2 regions of the Calderihabitans maritimus genome follow, and region 1 is predicted to be linked to the other one. Evidence: riboswitches for the same ligand, from Rfam matches in the RefSeq annotation. Region 1 holds a riboswitch; the other holds the start of a gene.

Region 1 (4,052 bases):
GGATTTGAAGCAGAAGATGTACCCGGCGCTACGCTTCCTGTCGTTTGGGGAAGACGGCGAAGTGAAAGTACCGGACTACCCTATCGATACGGTATAATGATAACTTATCAGGAGTTACGACCAAAAGTTTCTTATGCTAAGGAGATAAGTATTAATTACCGTTATTTAGGCTGGCCGATGATTCTCAACCGTCGTTTTGAATAATTTTCCAGGGAGTGGAAGCATGGAACTGGCCTCTATTTTTATCGTAAGTTTGGTGGCGCTGGTGGTTAATGTTCCCCTCGGTCGGTGGCGAGCCAGTGTTCCCAAGTTTTCTTTCCTCTGGTTTCTGGCCGTACACCTATCGATTCCTTTAATAGTTTATTTACGTATTAAGACCCATTTGGGCATCTCCTACATACCTGTTACTATAGCTTTTGCTGTTTTAGGACAGTATCTAGGGGGGTTATTTTATACCATAGAGTAAATTCAGATTCTTAGCTTATGGGGGGACCTACAGGTTCCCCTGGTTTTTTTGAGCTGAAAAAAAGGCCGCTAATAGGAGGAATTTGATGTGGATTACAGTATTCAGTGGAACAAGTGGAAGCATGTTACCAAATTGGACCCGGACAAAAATAATAGCCGCGAATTAATCAAGGAAGTTCGGGATAGTGGGACTGATGCGGTAATCATCGGAGGCACCCAGAGGATAACCCGGGAAAAAGTAACCAAACTCCTAGAGCAAGTACGGAATATCTGTGGACACCATTTGCCAGTTGTGATAGAAGTATCTTCTCCGGAGGCGGTGGTTTCGGGAGCAGATGCCTATTTAATACCAGTGGTACTAAACAGCGGAAAGGTTACATGGTTGGTAGAAGCTCACCGCAAAGTTATGCAGCAAATAGGTGAACTGTTATACTCGATGAAAGGCCCGGAAATATTAATCCCTGAGGCATATGTGGTTCTCAACCCTCTCTCTGCCGTGGCTCAGGTTACGGAAAGCAGGACTGAGTTAGAACCGGAAGAAGTGTTGGCTTATGCTAGAGTGGGCGAAAGGGTTTTCAATTTTCCTATTGTTTATTTGGAGTACAGCGGCATTTACGGTGATCCCCGGCTGGTTAGAATGGTCAAAGAAGGACTGCGTTACGCCCAAGTGTTCTATGGAGGCGGTATCGACAGCGCGGCAAAGGCAAAAGAGATGGCCCGGGCTGCGGATACAGTCGTGATTGGCAATGTTGTCTATGCTAACCGGGATTATCCCCTGAACGATCTGGTTTCTGCCGTAAAAGGTATAAAAAATAAAGCGCCTGAAGGCGCTAACGTTTAACCACCTACCAGAAAAAGGGGCGGCGGAAGAAAAAGAATGGGAAGAAGGGGAAGAACGGAAACAAGAAGGGAAGGAAAAAATGGGGGTTCCCCGGGTTATCATGTTGAGAACAGGGCATTCCGTAATGATAATGTTCATGTACTTGAACTTCATCTTTATGATAACGGTCTCCCGCATATCCGTAGGGAGGACGGTTATAGTAATAATGATAGTGGAGATGTTTCATGGACATACATATCCTCCTTTCGCAGTTCGGTATACCTATAGTATATGTAAACGCTGGGTATCGGGTTAAACAAGTTTCCCGGCGTTCTCTTCAGGGAACAAAAAAGGGAAAGGACCGTCTATAGTAGCAGAAAGGAGGTTATACAGTGAAACAATGGTGGCTACTGATATTGTTGCTATTCGTCTTGGGTGTTATGGGATGTTCTGTCGGGGAGTCAAGGGAGGTAAAAGAGATGGGGCAGGTATTGGTAGGATTAGAAAAGCTTCCTGCGCCGCAAGCGGCCAATTGGGTAGAGTCCTTGCACCGTTCTGCCGGAGTGTTTCAGAAAAAATTTGGGGGATATCGGGTGTTGCTTATAGCAGCAGGAGAGAAGCCTACCGGCGGTTACGATGTGAAGGTTGAGCAGGTTTCTTTGCAGGAGGGGAAGAAATGGGTTGTCCAGGTAGTTTTCACTGAGCCTAAGCCGGGCCAAATGGTAACTCAAGCTATTACTTACCCGTATGAAGTGGTTGCGATTCCTGATGACGGACATCCGATAGAAGTCCACAAGGTGGAAGGAAAAATTTTAGAAAAACTGCGCATTCAAGAAGCAGAATAGAAGGATTTTTAAATCATTTGTGGAACTATTTATAATAATATCAATTTAATAACTTCCCTCCGAACTTTTAGGCCTAAGGCGTAAGCTATGGCTTAGAAGTCGATAGGGTATAGGCTGGAAACGGCTATGCCTCTCCATTGTGGAAAGGAGGTGCATATTATTTACAGTCCGACTGCCGATTTCCGAGCCGGACTTTTTGTTTTTATTTATGGTTAGAAAGGAGTTGAACCAATGCGAAAAGTTAATTTGTTAATTGTTGCTTTCTTTATTCTATTAACCTTAGGAGTGACCGTATCCGGATGTTCATCTGGTGCCGACACTAAGGAAATTATTTTGGCAACTACGACTAGCACTTATGATAGTGGACTTTTGGATGTGTTAATTCCCCTTTTCCAGCAGAAAACCGGTTATACAGTTAAGACAGTACCGGTAGGTACGGGTAAGGCGCTAGCTATGGGGGAGAGGGGCGATGCTGATGTCCTATTAGTACATGCTCCAGAGGCGGAGCGTCCGTTGGTAGAAAAGGGAGTTGTTATCAATTATCGCCGGGTTATGCACAACGATTTTGTAATAGTAGGGCCTCCCGAAGACCCGGCCGGTGTCAAAGGTAGCGGGAGTGCCGCGGAAGCTTTTAAAAAAATAGCTGATAGTGAGGCGCTCTTTCTTTCCCGGGGAGATTCTTCCGGCACTCATAAGAAGGAACTGGGTATCTGGGAGCAAGCCGGTCTGAAACCGCAAGGGAATAAGTGGTATCAGGAAACAGGAACCGGGATGGGGAATACTCTCAATGTCGCTTCCGAAAAAGAGGGTTACACTCTGACGGATCGCGGAACTTATCTTAAGCTGAAAAAGCACCTTCGGTTGGAAATTGTTTTTGAAGGAGATCCGGTACTTATGAATATTTATCATGTCATGCAGGTCAACCCGGAGAAATTTCCCGGGACAAATGAAGAAGGGGGAAGAGCTCTGGTCGATTTCTTGGTGGGACCGGAAGCCCAGGAGGTTATTGGTGAGTACGGGGTGAAAGAATTCGGACAACCTCTATTCTATCCCGATGCCCGGAAGGGAAGGGAGTAGGGAAGGTTGGACTTAATATGGCAGGGATTACGAGAAGGCATTTTGCTTCTCATACAGGGCGATAGGGAAGTACTGGACATTACCCTCCGGACTTTAAAAATATCGGGAGCGGCAACCTTATTGAGCTTGCTCTTAGGGATTCCTTTGGGTTGCTTTCTGGCCTTGAAGCGTTTCCAGGGAAGAAACGCTATCATTACCTTGATTTACACCAGTATGGGCTTGCCGCCGGTGGTGGCGGGTCTTTGGGTAAGTTTGCTGCTGTGGCGTTCAGGGCCCCTTGGTTTTCTAGGACTTATGTATACGCCGGCAGCCATAGTTATAGCGCAGGTGGCGCTGGCAGCACCCATCATTACCAGTTTAACCATAGTAGGAATGCAGCAGATCGATCCTAAACTGGTAATGCAGTTAAAAAGCCTGGGGGCATCGCGATGGCAGCTTTGGTATACCCTCATCAAAGAGGCTCGATTGGCTATAATGGCGGCTGTTATTGCTGGATTCGGCGGAGTAGTTTCAGAAGTAGGAGCCTCTATGATGGTGGGAGGAAATATTGCCGGGCAGACCAGGGTATTAACTACCGCAATAGTCCTGGAAGTTTCGCGGGGGAATTTTTCTAAAGGCATTGCCCTCAGTATAGTTTTGCTGGCACTCGCCTATATTATCATTTTCATACTAACCTTGACACAGCAGCGGGGGAAACTGCATGAAACATAATATAATGGAACTACGAAATGCTGTTGTTGAGAAATCAAAAAAGGTAATCTTGCATATCCCGCGTTTAGAAGTCAGTAGCGGCGAAGTCCTGGCCATAGCGGGAGCCAACGGTGCCGGAAAAAGCACCTTATTGC
Region 2 (8,381 bases), on a different contig from region 1:
AACTCTTTTTTCAAGCACTTTTCTTGATATCTACACCTGTGTCACGGTTGAATTCTTGCATAAACCATTTTTCGTGGTGGCTTTTAGCAAACTCTTCTGATACGTATCCACTAATCATACCGTTAATTGATTCCTTGGAACCGGGATGCAAGAGTGCTAAATAAGCGTGGCCAATAATAACTGCTCCCATCACCAGGGCAAATAAATCATGAATGGGGTACATCCATTGCACAACTTCCCTGGGAAAAAGATGATCTTGCCACATGATTAATCCGGTAACCGCCAGGATAATAGAGCCAAAGATGGTGAGCATGGAATTAATTTTTTCTCCTGCATTAAATTTACCTTGGGGAGGTAATTCAGCACCCAACCCAAAAAACTCCCTGGCAAATCCCATTACAAATTTTACGTCATCCTTATCCCAGGTGAAAACATCTTTCAACCAGCGGAAGGTAGACTTGGGCGTACCCAGTAATAACACTAAGGGTGTACCAATCGCAAAGGGTATGGCCATGAACCTGTGAATCATACGGGCTGTTTGAATCCCAGAAACCCCCAGTATGTTCCCAAGTTTCATAGAGAATAAAGCCAGACCGGTCAGTAATAAGGTTAAAAATGAAACTGTATGGACCCAGTGAGCTATTCTTTCCGCTTTGTTAAATCGCAATACCTTACCCTTCATTAACTTTTCCCCCTTTCGCCGGTTTATCTTCGGCCTTAAAGGTGTTAATCAGGAAACTGGTAATTACCGCAGCGCCTACGCTGCCCATGGCCAGTTTGCCCAACGGCTGAACAATATCCTGCCAGAACCCAACACTGGTTGGTATTTGGGGATGAGCAGGCAATCCAGGAAGATCTACACCCACAGGAATCAAGTAAATCATGGATGTATTTAATTTATCACCACGGTAAATAACGGCTTCCTGACCCTTTGCCTTTAAAGATGCTTTTCTCTTCTCGGCCAGCGCCAACAAGTCGTTCATTTCCCCATAGGTTCTGGCATCTGACGGACAGTTTGTAGCACATGCCGGTTTCAACCCATTTCTTACCCTCTTGATACAGAATGTACATTTTTCTGCCTTTTCGGCCAGTGCATTATATTTGGAAGCATTATAGGGACAGGTATTAACACAGTATTTGCAGCCAACACACTTTTTGGGTTCCCGATAAACTATGCCATCTTCTTTTTTGGTGTTTGCTCCTACGGGACAAACCTTAACGCAGGTAGGGGTATCACAGTGCATACAAGACCGGGGATAAGTATATTTATAAAACCCTTCATGATCACTACCTTCTTTTTCCTTTAACTCGTTATAAAACAATCCGGGAATTACTTCGTTTTCTTGCTTGCAGGAAATTATACAGGATTTGCAACCCACACAGCGAGACAAGTCTACTAACATTGCCCTTCTCATCAACCGTCACCCCTTTCTAAGCTTTGTATATTCTACACTGGATGTTCTTTTGCAGGAAACTGCCATTGATATCGTGGTCAGCGGGAAACAAAGTATTGGCCGGCTCCTGCTTATACGGTGATTTTAAACCAAAATAGGGCTGGGTGGAAACCACTTTTTCAGAAATCAATTCCGTTAGCTTAGCCGCCAGGGTAATTTTACCGTAAGGGGTTTCCACCACCACTTTATCTCCGTCTTTAACCCCGTACTTAGCTGCAGTAGCAGGGTGAATTTCCAAATATGGCGTCTCTATTTCCCTGGCCCAGGCACTGTACTGGCACTGGCTATGGTAGTGAGCTGCCACCTTTGCGGTACTGAACATCAACGGGTAATCCTTCGCCCTATCTTTAGAATTGCCCGGGCTTTCCAGCGGGTCTTGATAATACGCAATTTCTGTTTTTAAACGGTTCTTGTCAAGTTGCTGAATTTCAATTTTACCGCTGGGAGTTTTAAATTTGAGATCAGTATACAGCGGTTTTAACTTAGGTTTTTCACTTAAGGATTTGCAGGGATAATGTACTGCCTTTTCCTTTTTCATTCGTTCGATTGTAATACCCGCCACTTTAGAGTTCTTTTCGACCATTCTGGCCCAGTGTTCTTCCGGGGTTTTTACAAAATAGGACATATTAAAGCCCATTTTTTGAGCCAATAGGTAATAAAATTCCTGCCCTGATTTTGCTTCACCCAAAGGCGCATGGGCTGCTTCCCGCCACATAAGCGCCCAATTCACGCCTTTTTGGGGACCGGAAACCTCGAACCAGTGGGCGGCAGGAAGCACTATATCAGCTAACTCAGCGGTATCATCCATGAATATGGTATGACTTACATGAAATTCCACTCCGTCAAGCGCCTTTCTCATCCGTATAGAATCAGGCCATGTAACGCAGGGATTACCGGCGGTTAACACCATCTTAATCTGACCTTTTTCCATACCTTCATAAATCTCATAATGTTTCCATTTTCTTTCGGGTTTAACCACTTCTTCTTGGGGAACAATATTCTTTACGGAACCATAACTGGAAGCTAAGTGAGATAAAATACCCGCACCGGGCTTCCCTACATTACCCAGAATGGCCATCAAAGAATAAAACGCCAACAATGTTCCGCTCGAGTTATTGGTCATCACAACCCCACGACCGGGATAAAACATACCAGCGCCTTTATACCGGGCAAATTCCCGGGCTAAACGAACAATAGCTTCTTCAGGAATGCCGGTAATTTCTGCTGCCTTTTTAGGGGTAAAATCTTTTACAGCTTCTGCCAACGCTTCAAAGCCCAATACATAATTGTTAACAAAGTCTTTATCGTAAATGTTTTCTTTGATAACCACATTAAGCATGGCCATTCCGAGGGCACCATCGGTTCCGGGATTAATCATGTAGAACTCATCTGCATTTTTCGCAGTATCAGTATATCGAACATCAACTACAATTAACTTCATTCCCCGGCGGCGAGCTTCTTGTATCCAGTGGAACTGCCCCGGTTTGGTGGCCGCATTGTTATTGCCTACCATTAGCAGGATTTTGGAGTTTACTACATCGGCCATGGGATTGGTGGCACAACCTTGCCCAAACATGGAGGTGAGGATCTTTTTTTCCGTAGCATAGCAAACAGGAGTAGTACCGAAGGTCGCTATTCCGGTGAGCTGCTGGAAAGTTTTCATGGCCTCCTTACACCCGGCCTGTCCTACTTTTGAAGTAAATGCTATAATAGACGAATTGCCGTAATTATCCAAATAATACTTGAGTTTTTCCGCAATGATATCTATAGCTTCATCCCATGAGATTCGTTCAAATTTGCCATTAACTTTCTTCATGGGATATAAAACTCTGTGCTCGCTATAGATGGCTTGAGCCATTTCCATGGGCTTAGGGCAAATTCCCCCTTTGTTATACGGGTTATCCGGATCACCATAAACCCGGGCAATTTTACCATCTGGTCCTATCATTACCTTCAATCCGCACCCACCGTTGCAGAGGGAACAAACACTGTCTACTTCTTTGTAATTAGGTAAGGTAAAATCTTCTGCATGAGCAGCCTTGGTTCCGGTCACTTCTAAGCCGGCTGCGGCAGTTACCGCAGTAGCGGCTTTTAAAAAGGTCCTGCGGCTAAATTTTTGTTCTTCAATAACTTTGTCCAAAATGTTTGCCAACTCGTTCAACCTCCCTTTTTTTGAATTTTGGAATTAGGAGCAAATAATCGAAAAATAATTTGAGTGACCTTTTTAGGTAGTTTTTAAATTTGCTAGAATCTTCTGTGCTTGAGCGAACTTTCACAATCTTTTTGAATGAAAAACACCCTCCTTTTTCAACAGAGTCGAGACATAGATTGTATATAACCAAGGGCTTCTAATTGTTCTGCCCTATTTATATTTTAGTACATATCAGGCAGTTGCGGTTATGAGTCTTTATTATATCCTTATAACATGTAACTAATTGGCACTAATTATTGGTAAGAAGGACTAAAAAAAAATGTTATAATGTTATGCTAGAATATATTAGTGAAAAGTAGAACTAGCCGGGAGGGATAGGGGTGAACCTAAACCAGCTGGAGTTGTTTTGCGAGGTGGCCCGGCTTAAAAGTTTTTCTAAAGCAGCCAAATTGCTGCATATTACTCAGCCGGCAGTAAGCCTGCAAATACAAAATCTAGAAGAATACTATGGCGCCAAACTATTTGAACGAACTGCCCAGGGAGTCATTTTGACATCTGCCGGTCGGGTAGTCTATGAATATGCCCGGCGGTTATTGGAGATTCACCAGCAGATGGAAAGGGAACTGGATCGGGTCTTCGGGGTGGAAAAAGATGAGCTGGTCATTGGAGCCAGTTCCATTATCGGCAATCATGCCCTGCCCTGCAGCATCTGGGCTTTTCAGGAAAAATATCCGCAGGTAAAGCTAAAGGTAGAAGTGGGTAACACTAAGTTAATTATTCAGAAGGTCATCGAACAACAGGTCGAACTGGGCCTGGTGGAAGGTTCTACTGAATTGCCTGGTCAGAAGGGACTGGTCACCAAGAAAATTGCTACGGACGAAGTAGTAGTCATTGTTCCTAATAAAGGCTTTTGGGCCCAAAAAGAAGAGATAACTATAAAGGAATTGATGAAAGAGCGGTTTATTGTGCGGGAAAAAGGTTCAGGGGTTCGCGAGGCTTTGGAAAGAGCTCTGGAGAACCAGGGGATAAAACTTTCGGAACTTAATGTGGTGAGCGAGATGAGCAGTTTAGAGGGGATCAAAGCGGCGGTGGAAGCTGGTTTTGCTATTTCCATTTGCTGCCGGCAGGGGGTCCAAAAGGATATCCGGCGGGGGACTCTAAGGGCCATACCGATCAAAGAGCTGCCCATTCAAATAGATTATTATCTCCTTTATATGAAAAATAAATTTTTAAAACCAGTAGCCAAGCGTTTTATCCGGTTTATTGCCCCCGAGACACTGGAGTTTTGTTAAATTAAATGCCGTAGCCCGGGAATAGGCTCCCGGGCTACGGCGATTATAGGTACATCCGGGTCAATAGCTTTACTCCGATATAAGCTCCGGCAAAGACGAAGATAGCAAAAACCCAGCCATGAAGAGATTGGGAAGAAATGGCACTAAAAAAGGCGCCTACATTACACCCATGGGCCAGCCGGGCACCAAACCCCATCAACGCTCCTCCCCCTAGGGCGAGGATGATTTGGCGGCGTCGCCGGATTTTTATCCATCGGAAATCTGATGACAACAAGGTCGAGAGCAAAGATCCAGCTATCATGCCGAGAATCATCCAGGTATCTTCACCTCTAATATCGTGTCCATGTTGGAAATAAGCCCATTTTTCCGGGTGGCTGCCGAAGACTCTGGCTATTTTAACTCCCCATTTAGCTATAGCAAGCGAAATCCCCCAGGGTTTTTGGGTTGCGGCGAAGAGGATGATATTTAAAAGTGCTAGGAGGAGACCGCCAAACCAATACGTCCAGCCGGTAGAAACACCATGAAACCGTAATACTTCTTTAGACATCTTTTCACCAGCCTATTCCTGTTTGGTCAAAAAGATTTGCCAGATACCGTTTTCAGTAGACTCTACGGTAAACTCATAACGGTTTTTTTCAGCCCAGTCCAGGATATTTCTAACTGAACGGCTGAAGTTTGTCTCTACCACCAGGGTATCTCCGGTTTTTAATCTTCGACATATTTGTTGAGTTTTTAACAGAGGTACGGGGCAAACCTCTCCTAAAACGTCAAGTCTGTGGGTTGCCACGCTGAACCTTCCCCCTCTTGTCAATGCTGCTTCTTTCCATCCGACAAAGGATGAAATAGATACCTGCCAGTACGGTTACCTGGGCAATTAAGGCTGGCCCCCAGCCGAGATAATCCGGAAAAAAGACCGGTCGCCACACCGGTAAAGCTTGCTCCCACCAGCCAAAGCTCCAGATACACAGGAGGGAACCGGATATAAGGCCCGCTAAAGTCCATAAATAAATTACAGAACCTTCACCGATACGAGCCAGGCAACTGCAGACGCAGCCACCGGCGAGAATCATACCCAGACCAAAAAGGAAACCACCGAGCGCTGTATTTAAACCAACCGGGTAGATTTTTCCGGGAATGGTCAATCCCTGTACAAAAAAATTGTACTGAATAGCGGCAAATCCGATGGTGGATATTATTAACATTAAAAGCACGGCTTTCGTCAAGCTTAGGGTGCCAAAGAGAATGGGGTCGCGAAAGGCACTGGCAAAGCAAAAACGGGACCGCTGAATAACAAACCCAAAACCGAGACCAAAAAACCAATAGACTGCTTTTAAAGGCGAAAAGTGAGCCAGCGTCAGTCCTGTTAGAATTACTGCAAGAAAGGTAAGCAGAAAGAAGTGAAACTGATTTTTTTTCACTTTTTACACCTCTGTGGAAAAAATTATACCATAAATCAACAAAGAATTGCATAATCCAAATTATTGCGATTTTGTTAAGAAGAACCCCTTGCTTACTTTTTAAGTTTTCCTTATACTATAAGCAAAAACATGTTCTCCGAGCCTATTTGCCTAAGGCTCAGGCTATGGCAAATGGGCCGTGCTGCTCCGGCAGCACCAGGGTATGGCGGGAAACCGGCATGCCCCCCGCATTTGGAAAGGAGACCCGACGAGATTTGACGCGGCGCCTTTTATTGCGGGGGCGCCTGTTTATTTTAAGTGGACAAGGGGTTGGCGATTAATGCAGGACCGGTTTCAAAGAGAAATCAATTACTTGAGAATTTCGATAACTGATAGGTGTAATTTACGATGTGTTTACTGCATGCCACCGGAAGGGGTCAAGCTGGTAGAACATGAGGATATCCTCCGGTTGGAGGAAATCGAAACCATTGTGCGGGCAGCCGCTGCGGTGGGGATCAGAAAACTCCGCTTAACCGGTGGAGAACCCCTGATCCGGAAGGGGATTGTCAGGTTGGTGAGGAAACTTTCTGCTGTTCCCGGTATTGACGATCTAGCACTGACTACCAACGGTATTTTGCTGGCCCGATATCTAAAGAGCCTGGAGGAGGCAGGGCTTAACCGCGTCAACATAAGCTTAGATACCTTGCGCCCTGAAAGGTTTAAAGAAATTACCAGGGGTGGAAATTTAACGGATGTATGGCAAGGAATAAAGGCTGCACTGGCTTCCTCCCTCCATCCGGTGAAGCTCAATACCGTCATCATACGTGGTTCTAACGATGACGAGATTCTTGATTTTGCCCGCCTGACCATGGAGTTTCCGCTACACGTAAGATTTATTGAATTAATGCCTATCGGCACATGCAATGCCTGGGCTGAAGAGAAAAGGGTGCCCTATTACGAAATCAAGGAACAAATTGAGAAAGAATTGGGCAGCCTGGTAGCCTATGAAGAGGTGCCCGGGGGAGGTCCTGCTAAATACTACCGTTTGCCCGGTGCTTTAGGGACTATTGGATTTATTACCGCTATGAGCAACCATTTTTGTAATCATTGTAACCGGATTAGACTGACGGCTCAGGGACAAATCAGGCCCTGCCTGCACTCCGAGTGGGAGATTGACCTTAAAGGGCCGCTCCGTCAGGGAGCGCGGGAAGAAGAATTGCAGGCCCTTATTTCTCAAGCCATTCAGGGGAAGCCGCGTCGGCATTCCATGGACTCTGAAGGATGGCAGGATCAGCGACGGAGTATGTTTCAGATCGGAGGCTGATGGGCGTGAGTGCCTTAGACAGATGGAAAGTATTGGGCATGATCGTATTAGCTTTTTCACTTTTGATTAATGGTTGTGCGAAAAATGAAGAACAAGAGGTCCTCACGGTTTTTGCGGCTTCATCTCTAACTGAGAGTTTCCGGGAGATAGCCCGCGCCTTTCAAGCACTTCACCCCGGTGTAAAGGTTCAGCTCAACTTTGCCGGGAGCCAAGTTTTGATGCAGCAGTTGAGTGCTGGCGCTCAGGCGGATGTCTTTGCTTCGGCAGACGAGAGATATGTGGCTGAAGCGGTCGAGCAAAATCTAGCGGAGCAGCCTCGTCTGATGGCTAAAAACAGACTGGTGGCGGTTATTGCTAAAGAACAGGCGGGGATAGAAAACCTGGGAGACCTGGTGAAGATTAAAAACCTGGTGTTGGCAGACCCTCGGGTCCCGGTGGGTGCCTATTCAGAGCAGGTCCTGGACAATTTAGGCCGTCTTTACGGTTCCCAGTATAAATCGCGCGTAATTGAAAATGTGGTTTCTTGGGAAAGTAATGTTAAGCAGGTGGTAGCCAAGGTGGCCCTCGGTGAGGCGGGAGGAGCATTGGTTTATGCTACGGATGTTACTCCGGATTTAAAAAAACAGGTTAAAGTACTGGAAATTCCGCCGGAGTACAACGTGGAAGCAAAATACTTTATTGCCGTCGGGAAGAACGGTAAACAGAAAGAGCTTGCTGCGGAATTTATAGATTTCCTTATGTCCTCCCGGGGGCAGGAGATTT

Evidence for each region. Region 1 has a riboswitch for molybdenum cofactor ahead of KKC1_RS11125 (ABC transporter substrate-binding protein). Riboswitches for the same ligand answer to the same signal wherever they lie in the genome.
Region 2: linked by a shared signal. The riboswitch ahead of moaA (GTP 3',8-cyclase MoaA) and the one ahead of KKC1_RS11125 (ABC transporter substrate-binding protein) in region 1 are both predicted to bind molybdenum cofactor.

What each region holds. Positions count from the first base shown of each region.
Region 1 covers NZ_BDGJ01000126.1:60,929-64,980, forward strand. The annotation lists partial or broken gene KKC1_RS11100 (hypothetical protein) at 1-204, shown strand, start outside; gene KKC1_RS11105 (hypothetical protein) at 224-466, shown strand; gene KKC1_RS11110 (geranylgeranylglyceryl/heptaprenylglyceryl phosphate synthase) at 554-1,306, shown strand; gene KKC1_RS11120 (protease complex subunit PrcB family protein) at 1,678-2,130, shown strand; molybdenum cofactor riboswitch at 2,176-2,295, shown strand; gene KKC1_RS11125 (ABC transporter substrate-binding protein) at 2,362-3,207, shown strand; gene KKC1_RS11130 (ABC transporter permease) at 3,214-3,918, shown strand; partial or broken gene KKC1_RS11135 (ATP-binding cassette domain-containing protein) at 3,908-4,052, shown strand, end outside.
Region 2 covers NZ_BDGJ01000042.1:97,987-106,367, forward strand. The annotation lists gene KKC1_RS05305 (formate dehydrogenase subunit gamma) at 11-682, opposite strand; gene KKC1_RS05310 (4Fe-4S dicluster domain-containing protein) at 672-1,415, opposite strand; gene KKC1_RS05315 (molybdopterin-containing oxidoreductase family protein) at 1,432-3,606, opposite strand; gene KKC1_RS05320 (selenium metabolism-associated LysR family transcriptional regulator) at 3,987-4,898, shown strand; gene KKC1_RS05325 (YeeE/YedE thiosulfate transporter family protein) at 4,942-5,445, opposite strand; gene KKC1_RS05330 (sulfurtransferase TusA family protein) at 5,458-5,685, opposite strand; gene KKC1_RS05335 (YeeE/YedE thiosulfate transporter family protein) at 5,666-6,316, opposite strand; molybdenum cofactor riboswitch at 6,439-6,574, shown strand; gene moaA (GTP 3',8-cyclase MoaA) at 6,636-7,619, shown strand; gene modA (molybdate ABC transporter substrate-binding protein) at 7,625-8,381, shown strand, end outside.